2 regions of the Vibrio phycocola genome follow, and region 2 is predicted to be linked to the other one. Evidence: predicted binding sites of a transcription regulator. Region 2 holds the regulator's gene; the other holds the start of a gene.

Region 1 (4,380 bases), on a different contig from region 2:
GGTGGAGAAATTAAGTTTATAACAAATATGGCTTATGAAAGTCGTGAGTTTGCGAATCAAGTTCTATGGTTTTCTACACTATTGTCGAAATCGGAGAACATCAAACCATTTAAACAACTATTGAAAAAAATTGAAGTAGAGGCTGTTAAAGTTGTGGAAATGAAGCAAGGTCAAAAAATATCCAGGTTTGTTGCTTGGACATTTCAAAATGAAGTGCAACGCAAAGAATGGTCAAAGTTGAGGTGCTAGGCTTAGCTTTATACAGGTAACATTTTGGAGGTAGCATGAGCATAAAAGACGTTGAATTTTTTGTGCCGTGTCAACCAGGCTGGCTATGTGAACCATTTATATTGTTTTTTTCTGTACTTGTTTTGATCGGCTTTATGTTTTTCGTTCGTTTGGTATACCGAGAATATAAGCGTATAGAAAGATCTAGAAAAGTGATTAAACATCGCAAAGTTCACTATACAATTCGAAAAAATATGAATAAACCCTATAAACCTTTAAGGCAACCCAGGAATAAAAAACGTTAATTAAACTGTTTCGCGAGTTGATGATACTTGCCTTCATAAGCAAGAGGGAGTTTGTAATCAACAAGCGTGCGGTAGCGCTGCATCAGTCGGTACGCAACTCTATCTTTATTTTCCGCTAAAGCCAGTTCAATAAGCATTTTATGAGCAAAATGATTATTAGGATCAAAAATCAGAATTTTCGATGCGAGTTTTCTTGCTTGACTCGAGTGATTGGTTTTTCGCGCGCATATCGCTGCATTTTGTAAACTAGCTAGGATTTTATATCCAGAAGCTAACTGAAATACACGTTTAAAATATTTATTTGCAACATCCTCCTTCCTGAGCTTACACATTAATGTGGCATAATTAGTCAGGAGGGTAATATCATGAGAATACAATTTAAGCATACTTTGGTATAGGTACTGACCGCGAGGGTAATCACCAAGGGTTATGTAATAGTGGGCAAGCGCTAAATTGGTTGAAAGGTCATCAGGAGCATATTGATGGGCGAGAATTAGATTGAATTTTGCTTTTTCTAATTGGCCTGATTCTAAATATGCCAAGCCTAGTTGTGTTCTAACTTGTGCAGCTTTGGGATAATCGATCATTCCAGTAGAGTCGCTGTTGACGCAACCAACCAAGACAAAACACAGGTATATAATGGGTAAACACCTGAATTTTACCATCGATAAACTCCAATAAGATAAACGAAGACTAGATATTACTTGTCAAAATAAAAGTAACATCTAGTCTCTATAAATTTATCGGTCAGAGTTCCTTTTAGGCACACCTAATAAACAATGAGTACACTAACGGATGCGATCTAATCGTCATTAGTAAAGTTCGCTTCACTAAATCGGTCAAGGTCGTAAGGTGTTTGTTGGTAAACGCAGTAATTTAGCCAATTAGAAAAAAGCAGGTGGCCGTGGCTTCTCCATGTTGCTTTGGGATCATTACTGGCGCTGTTATTTGGATAGTAATTGAGTGGAACTGAAGGCTCTAATCCTTCAGCTAAATCGCGTTTATACTCGTTACCCAAGGTTGCTGCTTCATATTCTGGGTGACCAGTGACAAATACGTGGCGTTTATCTTGAGTTGCTGCCAAATAAACACCTGCTTGCTCAGATGTAGCTAAAATATCTAAATCAGTATTTTCACGAATAAATTCGACGGGGAAATCAGCATGCCGAGAATGAGGAGCGACAAAAGTATCATCGAAACCGCGTAATAAAGGGTGATACGTGTGCTGTATCTGGTGAGTATAGACCCCTGATAGTTTGTCTTTTTTGGTGCGTTTTGGTAAGTCATATAAAATATTGAGCCCAGCTTGAACTGCCCAACAAACATATAAAGTTGAGGTTACATGATCTTGAGCCCATGTAATGATTGTTTTAAGGTGGTCCCAATAAACAACATCTTCAAACTGAACTAATCCAAGAGGCGCACCAGTAATAATCAAGCCATCAAAATTACGGTCTTTGACTAACTCGAATTGACGGTAGAAGTTATTTAAATGTGCTTCAGGGGTGTTGTTGCTCGGGCGATTATCAATACGTAATAACTCGACGTCTACTTGTAATGGGCTATTTGATAACAACCGGAGAAACTGAGTTTCAGTATCAATTTTTTTTGGCATCAAGTTTAGAATTATCACTTTAAGTGGACGTATTTCCTGAGTAGATGCGCGAGTTTCCGACATAATGAAAATATTTTCATTTCTCAGAATATCAGTAGCGGGTAATTGGTCAGGTATTTTTATAGGCACAATAAACTTCCTTGAATGCTATTTTAGACGTCTATACTTCTAAAGTATACTGATCTTTGATGTGATGTCGAATTAAAATTATGCTGAAAAGCGACGATATAGTGAAATAATCGCAGTGATTTTTTATTAACTAAGGTGGAAGTTCCATTGTCTCAACGTTTAATTCTTATCCGAGGTTTGCCAGGATCTGGCAAAACAACTTTGGCGCGTAGTTTCGCAGCTGTTCATATTGAAGCGGATATGTATTTTATCGACCATAAAGGGGAGTATCGCTTCGATGCGAATAGGCTAAAAGATGCCCATCAATGGTGTTTTCAAACAGCGGTAGCGAGTTTACTCGAAGGCCATAGCATCGTTGTATCGAATACTTTTATTCAATATTGGGAAATGAAGCCATACATTGAATTTGCGACAAAAAAACAAATCGCGATTGATGTTATTTGCTGTGTAGGTGAATTTGAAAATATTCATGGAGTGAATGATGATACTCGCGATAAAATGAGAAAGAAGTGGCAGAAATGCCAGTGGCTGAAGCAAAACGTGCATCAGCCACTGAGATAATATTATCGATAGAGTGCTATTTCTGATGTGAAGGACAGCAAAAATCGGCTCTCCAAACTAATCGCTTATTTCCAACCATTGAATGCAACACTTCTCTACCTTGCATTTGGGGTATTGCTAGCAGCACATGTGCTTCATCTAGGTGACGTGAATGTTCAGCTTCATAAGCTCTGATGTGTGTAAATGTAGCGTTTAAATTTTCAGATAAAAGCTCATGAGATAAACAAATTCCTAATTCATCGCGAACCATAACTATTCCCTCATTTTTAGGCCTTTCCTAAGGTCGTTTACATCACTTCCATTTGTACAAAAATTATACATTAACCACGAATTGATGAAATATAAATCACTCATACTGGCGTGATTGACTACACAGAAATGAATGAAATAATGTTCGGTGTCTTTTGAATGAGATTGAGTCAAATTTTCATTGTTTGTGGAGTCCCTACCGAAATAGCATATAAATCGAGGACAAATAATGACAATACAATGAGTTATCATATAAATTATTACTAGTCTGAGTTATTTTAATGAAAGCAGAGGCCACGATGGCAAATATTTTTATCGTTGTACTTATACTCGCCGTTTTTTTTATTTTTGTTCAAAAATATTTGCTTAAAGGAGACGAGAATAAAGATTTTCCGTATAAAAAGAAGGGACCTGTGTTAAGTAGCTCTGAGTCCGCTTTTTATCACGCGCTGGTACAAGCCGTTGGCGAGCATGGTATTGTTTTATGCCAAACAAGTATGGCAAATTTGGTACGCCCAGCGGACATAAAAAATAAACGAAACCTCTATATTGCAAGTAATCGAATAAATAAAAGTCTATTTCAGTTTGTCATCTGTGACCCTAGAACGTTTGAACCAAGAGTTGTCATTGAGATGGACGATGGGAAGCCGCTTTCTAAATCGAAGGCAGAACGTGAAAAATTACTTATTCATGTATGCAAAAGCGCAAATTTGCCCTTAATTGGCGCTAACGTAAAATTCAGTTACCAAGTAGGAAAATTAAGGCGGCTGCTTGCAGCGCATATTGATCTTATTGAAGTCGAAAAAGAAGTGAGATTTTGCAAACGATGTAACAGTCCAATGATAATCAAGATAGCCACTCAAGGTGAACATAAAGGTCGGCGATTTTTTACGTGTAGCCGACAACCTCAATGTACCTATACCGAAAACTATAATGTCGTATTCGAAGAAGATGAAGAATAGGGGTTAGCTCGTGGTGTTCATCACGGTAGTAAGAATATCTTCACTACTCTGTTGGCAAATACAAACTTGATTACGGCCATTTCGTTTAGCTTTATATAACTCGACGTCCGCTAGTTTAAGTAAGTCTGAGAGTTGATTTTGTTGCGAATATTTGCATATCCCGATACTCAATGTGATCGGAATATGTATTCCACCAATATTAAATCTATTGTTGGCAACTGAGGTACGCAGTAACTCTCCGATTTCTGATGCTTGTTTTAAGTCCATGTCGAATAATGTAATGCAAAATTCTTCTCCCCCAATACGAAACACATTATCTTCGCCGACAAGA
Region 2 (4,380 bases):
AATGGACCCTCGCTTGCTTTCACGAGTATCGAAAGCGGTTGCTCAAGCGGCGGTTGATTCTGGTGTTGCTCGTATTGGGATGCCTGAAAACTATATGGAAGACTAAACAAACCTCTTTGTTTAATCTTATGCGTAATAAAATGCCGACATTGTGTCGGCATTTTTTATTTCTTCAACTTTAGCGTGCCTTTTACACTTGGCTTGCTGGTGTTTGGTTTTCGTCCGCGCCCTGAAGTGGTGTCATCGCGCTTCGAATGAGATGTTTTTTTACCACTAGCGCCACGGCCTTGTGATTTCCCACTTCGTCCAAATGGCGCCTCTGAATTTACGCGGCGATTAGGCTTTGGTTTTGCTTTAGCAACAGGGCGAGTCGTGGTTTGACTTTCAACTTGAGAGGCTTCTTCAGTACCACTTGAGTTTTCGCACATCGCCAGAATTTGCGTCACTTCCTGTTCACTAAGGTAACGCCATTTTCCATTGGGAATACCGTCTAAGGTAATGTTCATAATTCGCACTCGGCGAAGCTTAAACACATCATACCCTAACGTTTCACACATCCGGCGAATCTGGCGGTTTAAACCCTGTGTTAACACAATACGAAACGAAAATTTACCTTCCTGAGTGACCTTACATGGCAAGGTCACAGTATCAAGAATCGCAACGCCTTCACTCATTTTTCGAATAAAGTCCTGAGTAATCGGCTTGTCTACTCGTACTACATACTCTTTCTCATGCTGATTCCCCGCGCGAAGGATTTTATTAACGATATCACCGTCATTAGTCAGAAAAATCAAACCATCGGAAGGTTTATCTAAACGGCCAATAGGAAAAATACGCTCGCGGTGCCGAACAAAATCGACGATATTTCCTTGAACATCACGCTCAGTGGTACAGGTAATGCCAACAGGTTTATTCAAGGCAATGTAAATTGGTTTGCGTTTGGCTCTTAATGGTTTGCCATTGACGACAACATCATCCGCATCGGTTACTTTTAGTCCCATTTCTGCCACCAAACCATTCACCTTCACTTTACCATCGGCAATCAGACGGTCGGCCTCACGACGAGAACAAATTCCGGTTTCGCTGATGTATTTATTGAGACGTTTTTCGGTGGTGTCGGACATGAATTCCTCGAATTTCGAGCTAAGTGGTAAGCAACCCGAGAGGAAGTGTGTAAAAAACCAAACGAGCAAGGCAACTCGCGCAGTTTACTTGATTATGAATAGGGACAAAAGCCATTGGTTTAATTTGTTTCGATTAAATTAAACCAATGAAATTCAGTCGTGCCTTTCGCTTATTTTTCTGCGTACAGTGCGGCGAGCGCTTCATAACGTTTACGGTTTAAGCCCATATCTGAATACCCTGCTCGGCTTGCAGAACGAAAATGCACAACACCGTTTGCTTCATCAATCCAAAACTCAACATCGTCACGATACTTCATCAGATCGGTAGTAAAAATAACATACAGGTAAGTGTCACTTTCTTCTTCAATCTCCGCTTTACCATATTCGCTTACCGCCTGTTTTAAGGCTTCCATCGTCGCACTTGTCGACGCTTTTACCGGGAGTGGTGCCACTTTTTTGTCTTCGGTTTCAGCTTGAGTTGAGACATTATTCGGCTTGCTACTTAGCGGTGTAAATTGACCATTTTTGACACCTAATTCAGGAGTTTGATTATTTTGATAGTAAATTCGACCAAAATTTATGGCAATAAATGCGGCAATGACGATCAGAATAGTAGTCATGATTTTGTTCCCTTTCATCGGTATCTCTAATAAATAATTACTTTGTGCACAAAATAATGCGCTTTGTAGTTTGACATGTCAATGCTTTGCGCACAAAATAGTTTCAGCTAAACAATAGGACACTTCATGAACACGCCAAAAGAGTTAAAACTCGATAACCAAATTTGCCATTCGCTTTACTCTGCGAACAATGCATTGATCCGAGCATATCGCCCTTTGTTAGACAAATTGGATCTCACCTACCCGCAGTATCTCGTTATGCTGGCATTGTGGGAGGAGGATGGTGTCATCATTAAACGCCTAGTGGAACGTACTCGCCTAGATGCTGGAACTCTCACGCCAATCATAAAACGATTAGAAACCAAACTTTTGATTGAAAAAGTAAAGTCCGAGCAAGACTCGAGACAAACGATATTGAAAGTATCAAAAAATGGTAGGAGCTTACAGCAACAGGCCGCAAGTGTTCCCAAAGAATTGGCTTGCCAGATTAATATGCCAATAGAAGAGGCATTGGAATTAAAAGCACTTACTGAGCGGTTGTATCAAAAATTAAGTTCACAATAATTAAATACACAATAAAAAACACCCATAACATCGATAGCTTGGGTGTTTTAAAAAATGTGGTTTTAAATTTCAGGCTTTATTGAATCAGAACTCTTCGTCGTACGCTTCAAACGAAATGCCCATTTCAGTCATTAAAGCTTTTGCTTCAACAGGTATATCATCGGGGCGATCTTTACGCAAATCCTCGTCGGTTGGTAGAGGTTGCCCGGTATAAGCATGAAGGAAAGCTTCGCACAATAGTTCACTGTTGGTCGCATGACGCAAGTTATTTACTTGGCGGCGAGTACGTTCATCGGTCAATACTTTGAGTACTTTCAAAGGGATAGAAACCGTAATCTTCTTTACTTGCTCATTCTTTTTACCATGTTCAGCGTATGGACTAATATAGTCTCCATTCCACTCGGCCATACCACACCCTCTTTGCCAATAATTCTGATTCAAAAATTGAGGTTAATTCTAGCGTTTCTTACTGCTATAAGCAAAGACATACAGACGTCTAGAAGTGTTGACGTCCGAATTGATTGTTATTAAAATAGCCATAAGTACCGTTTTGATAAACAGTCGATCCAAGCAATCGTTAAACGGTATAAAAATTTATCTTTAATGCCACTGCAACTTGTGATCAGAAAAGGTAAAATATTGCCCTCAACCCGCCACCTCGGCGGTGACGTTCTCATGTCAAAAGGAAGGAATTATTATGGCACCTCGTAAGCCCGCGACAATTGCGGTTCGCACTGGCATCGAATCCGATTCGCAATATCATGCGGTTGTCCCACCGATTTATCTCACAACCAATTATGGTTTTCCTGCATTCGGTGAAGTGCCTAAATATGATTATACTCGTTCGGGCAACCCTAATCGTGGCTTATTGGAAACAGCTTTAGCCGATCTAGAAGGTGGAGAAGGCGCGATTGTCACCAATTGTGGAACCTCGGCAATCAACTTATGGGCCTCAGCATTTCTAAGTCCTGGCGATCTTATTGTCGCACCTCATGATTGTTATGGTGGCACCTACCGCTTATTCAATTCTCGTGCGAACAAAGGGGATTTCAAGGTTGAATTTGTCGACCAATGTGATGATCAAGCCGTAGCAGACGCCATGGCGAAACAGCCAAAACTCGTCCTATTAGAAACACCATCGAATCCACTGCTTCGTGTCGTTGATATAGAGAAAATTTGCAAGCAAGCAAAAGCCGTTGGTGCATTAGTTGCGGTTGATAACACGTTTTTATCACCGATTTTTCAACAACCACTTTCACTCGGTGCCGATTTTGTTATTCATTCCACGTCCAAATTCATTAATGGTCACTCTGATGTCATTGGTGGGGTTGTCATTTGTAAATCGAAGCAAGATGCCGAAGATCTTGCATGGTGGGGAAATTGCTTAGGTTCAACCGGAACACCATTTGACAGCTACATGACACTACGTGGCGTGCGCACCCTTGGTTCAAGAATGCGCAGCCATGAAGAAGGCGCGGCTAAAGTACTCAGCTATTTACTCGAGCAGCCACAAATTAGCGAAATTTATCACCCGAGCTTACCCGATCATCCAGGTCACGAGATCGCAAAAAAACAGCAAGCAGGATTTGGCTCAATGTTGAGCTTTGAATTTGGTGGAAGTTATGAAGAGTTACAACAATTCGTTGGCGAACTTAAGCTTTTCTCTCTCGCTGAATCACTTGGCGGTGTTGAAAGCTTGATTTGTCATCCAGCAACAATGACACACCGAGCAATGGGCGAAGAAGCGCTTGCAACGGCGGGGGTATCTCTTCAACTGTTGCGTTTGTCCATTGGTTTAGAAGACGCTGACGATTTGATTGCCGATCTCGATCGAGCCTTTGCCGTGGTCGAGGAGAACCGTTAATGCTTTCTGCACGTCATTTGCACAAATTTGGCGGCAGCAGTTTGGCCGATCCAGACTGTTATCGCCGAGTGGCAACCTTGCTAAAAGAACACTCAAAAAGTCACGATTTAATCGTCGTATCTGCTGCAGGAAAAACCACCAATCAATTGATTAAATTTGTAGAGCTTGTTTCCTCAGACAATGAAGAAGCGCACCAACAACTGAACGG

Evidence for each region. The regulator MetJ, encoded in region 2, represses methionine synthesis genes. The targets are predictions, from matches to a motif close to TTAGACNTNTANANGTCTAA.
Region 1: metA (homoserine O-succinyltransferase MetA) is a predicted target of MetJ. The motif match lies at 2,301-2,320, and genes of this name have one in related genera.

Annotation. Positions count from the first base shown of each region.
Region 1 is NZ_JBTAMQ010000008.1:263,552-267,931, reverse strand. It holds gene rlmF (23S rRNA (adenine(1618)-N(6))-methyltransferase RlmF) at 1-249, shown strand, start outside; gene ACXJY6_RS12835 (hypothetical protein) at 530-1,198, opposite strand; gene metA (homoserine O-succinyltransferase MetA) at 1,336-2,277, opposite strand; gene ACXJY6_RS12825 (AAA family ATPase) at 2,425-2,838, shown strand; gene ACXJY6_RS12820 (hypothetical protein) at 2,855-3,088, opposite strand; gene ACXJY6_RS12815 (DUF2726 domain-containing protein) at 3,387-4,049, shown strand; gene ACXJY6_RS12810 (GGDEF domain-containing protein) at 4,053-4,380, opposite strand, start outside.
Region 2 is NZ_JBTAMQ010000009.1:162,666-167,045, forward strand. It holds gene ACXJY6_RS13685 (malic enzyme-like NAD(P)-binding protein) at 1-106, shown strand, start outside; gene rluF (23S rRNA pseudouridine(2604) synthase RluF) at 165-1,124, opposite strand; gene ACXJY6_RS13695 (DUF1499 domain-containing protein) at 1,295-1,744, opposite strand; gene ACXJY6_RS13700 (MarR family winged helix-turn-helix transcriptional regulator) at 1,871-2,308, shown strand; gene metJ (met regulon transcriptional regulator MetJ) at 2,393-2,716, opposite strand; gene ACXJY6_RS13710 (O-succinylhomoserine (thiol)-lyase) at 3,006-4,172, shown strand; gene ACXJY6_RS13715 (bifunctional aspartate kinase/homoserine dehydrogenase II) at 4,172-4,380, shown strand, end outside.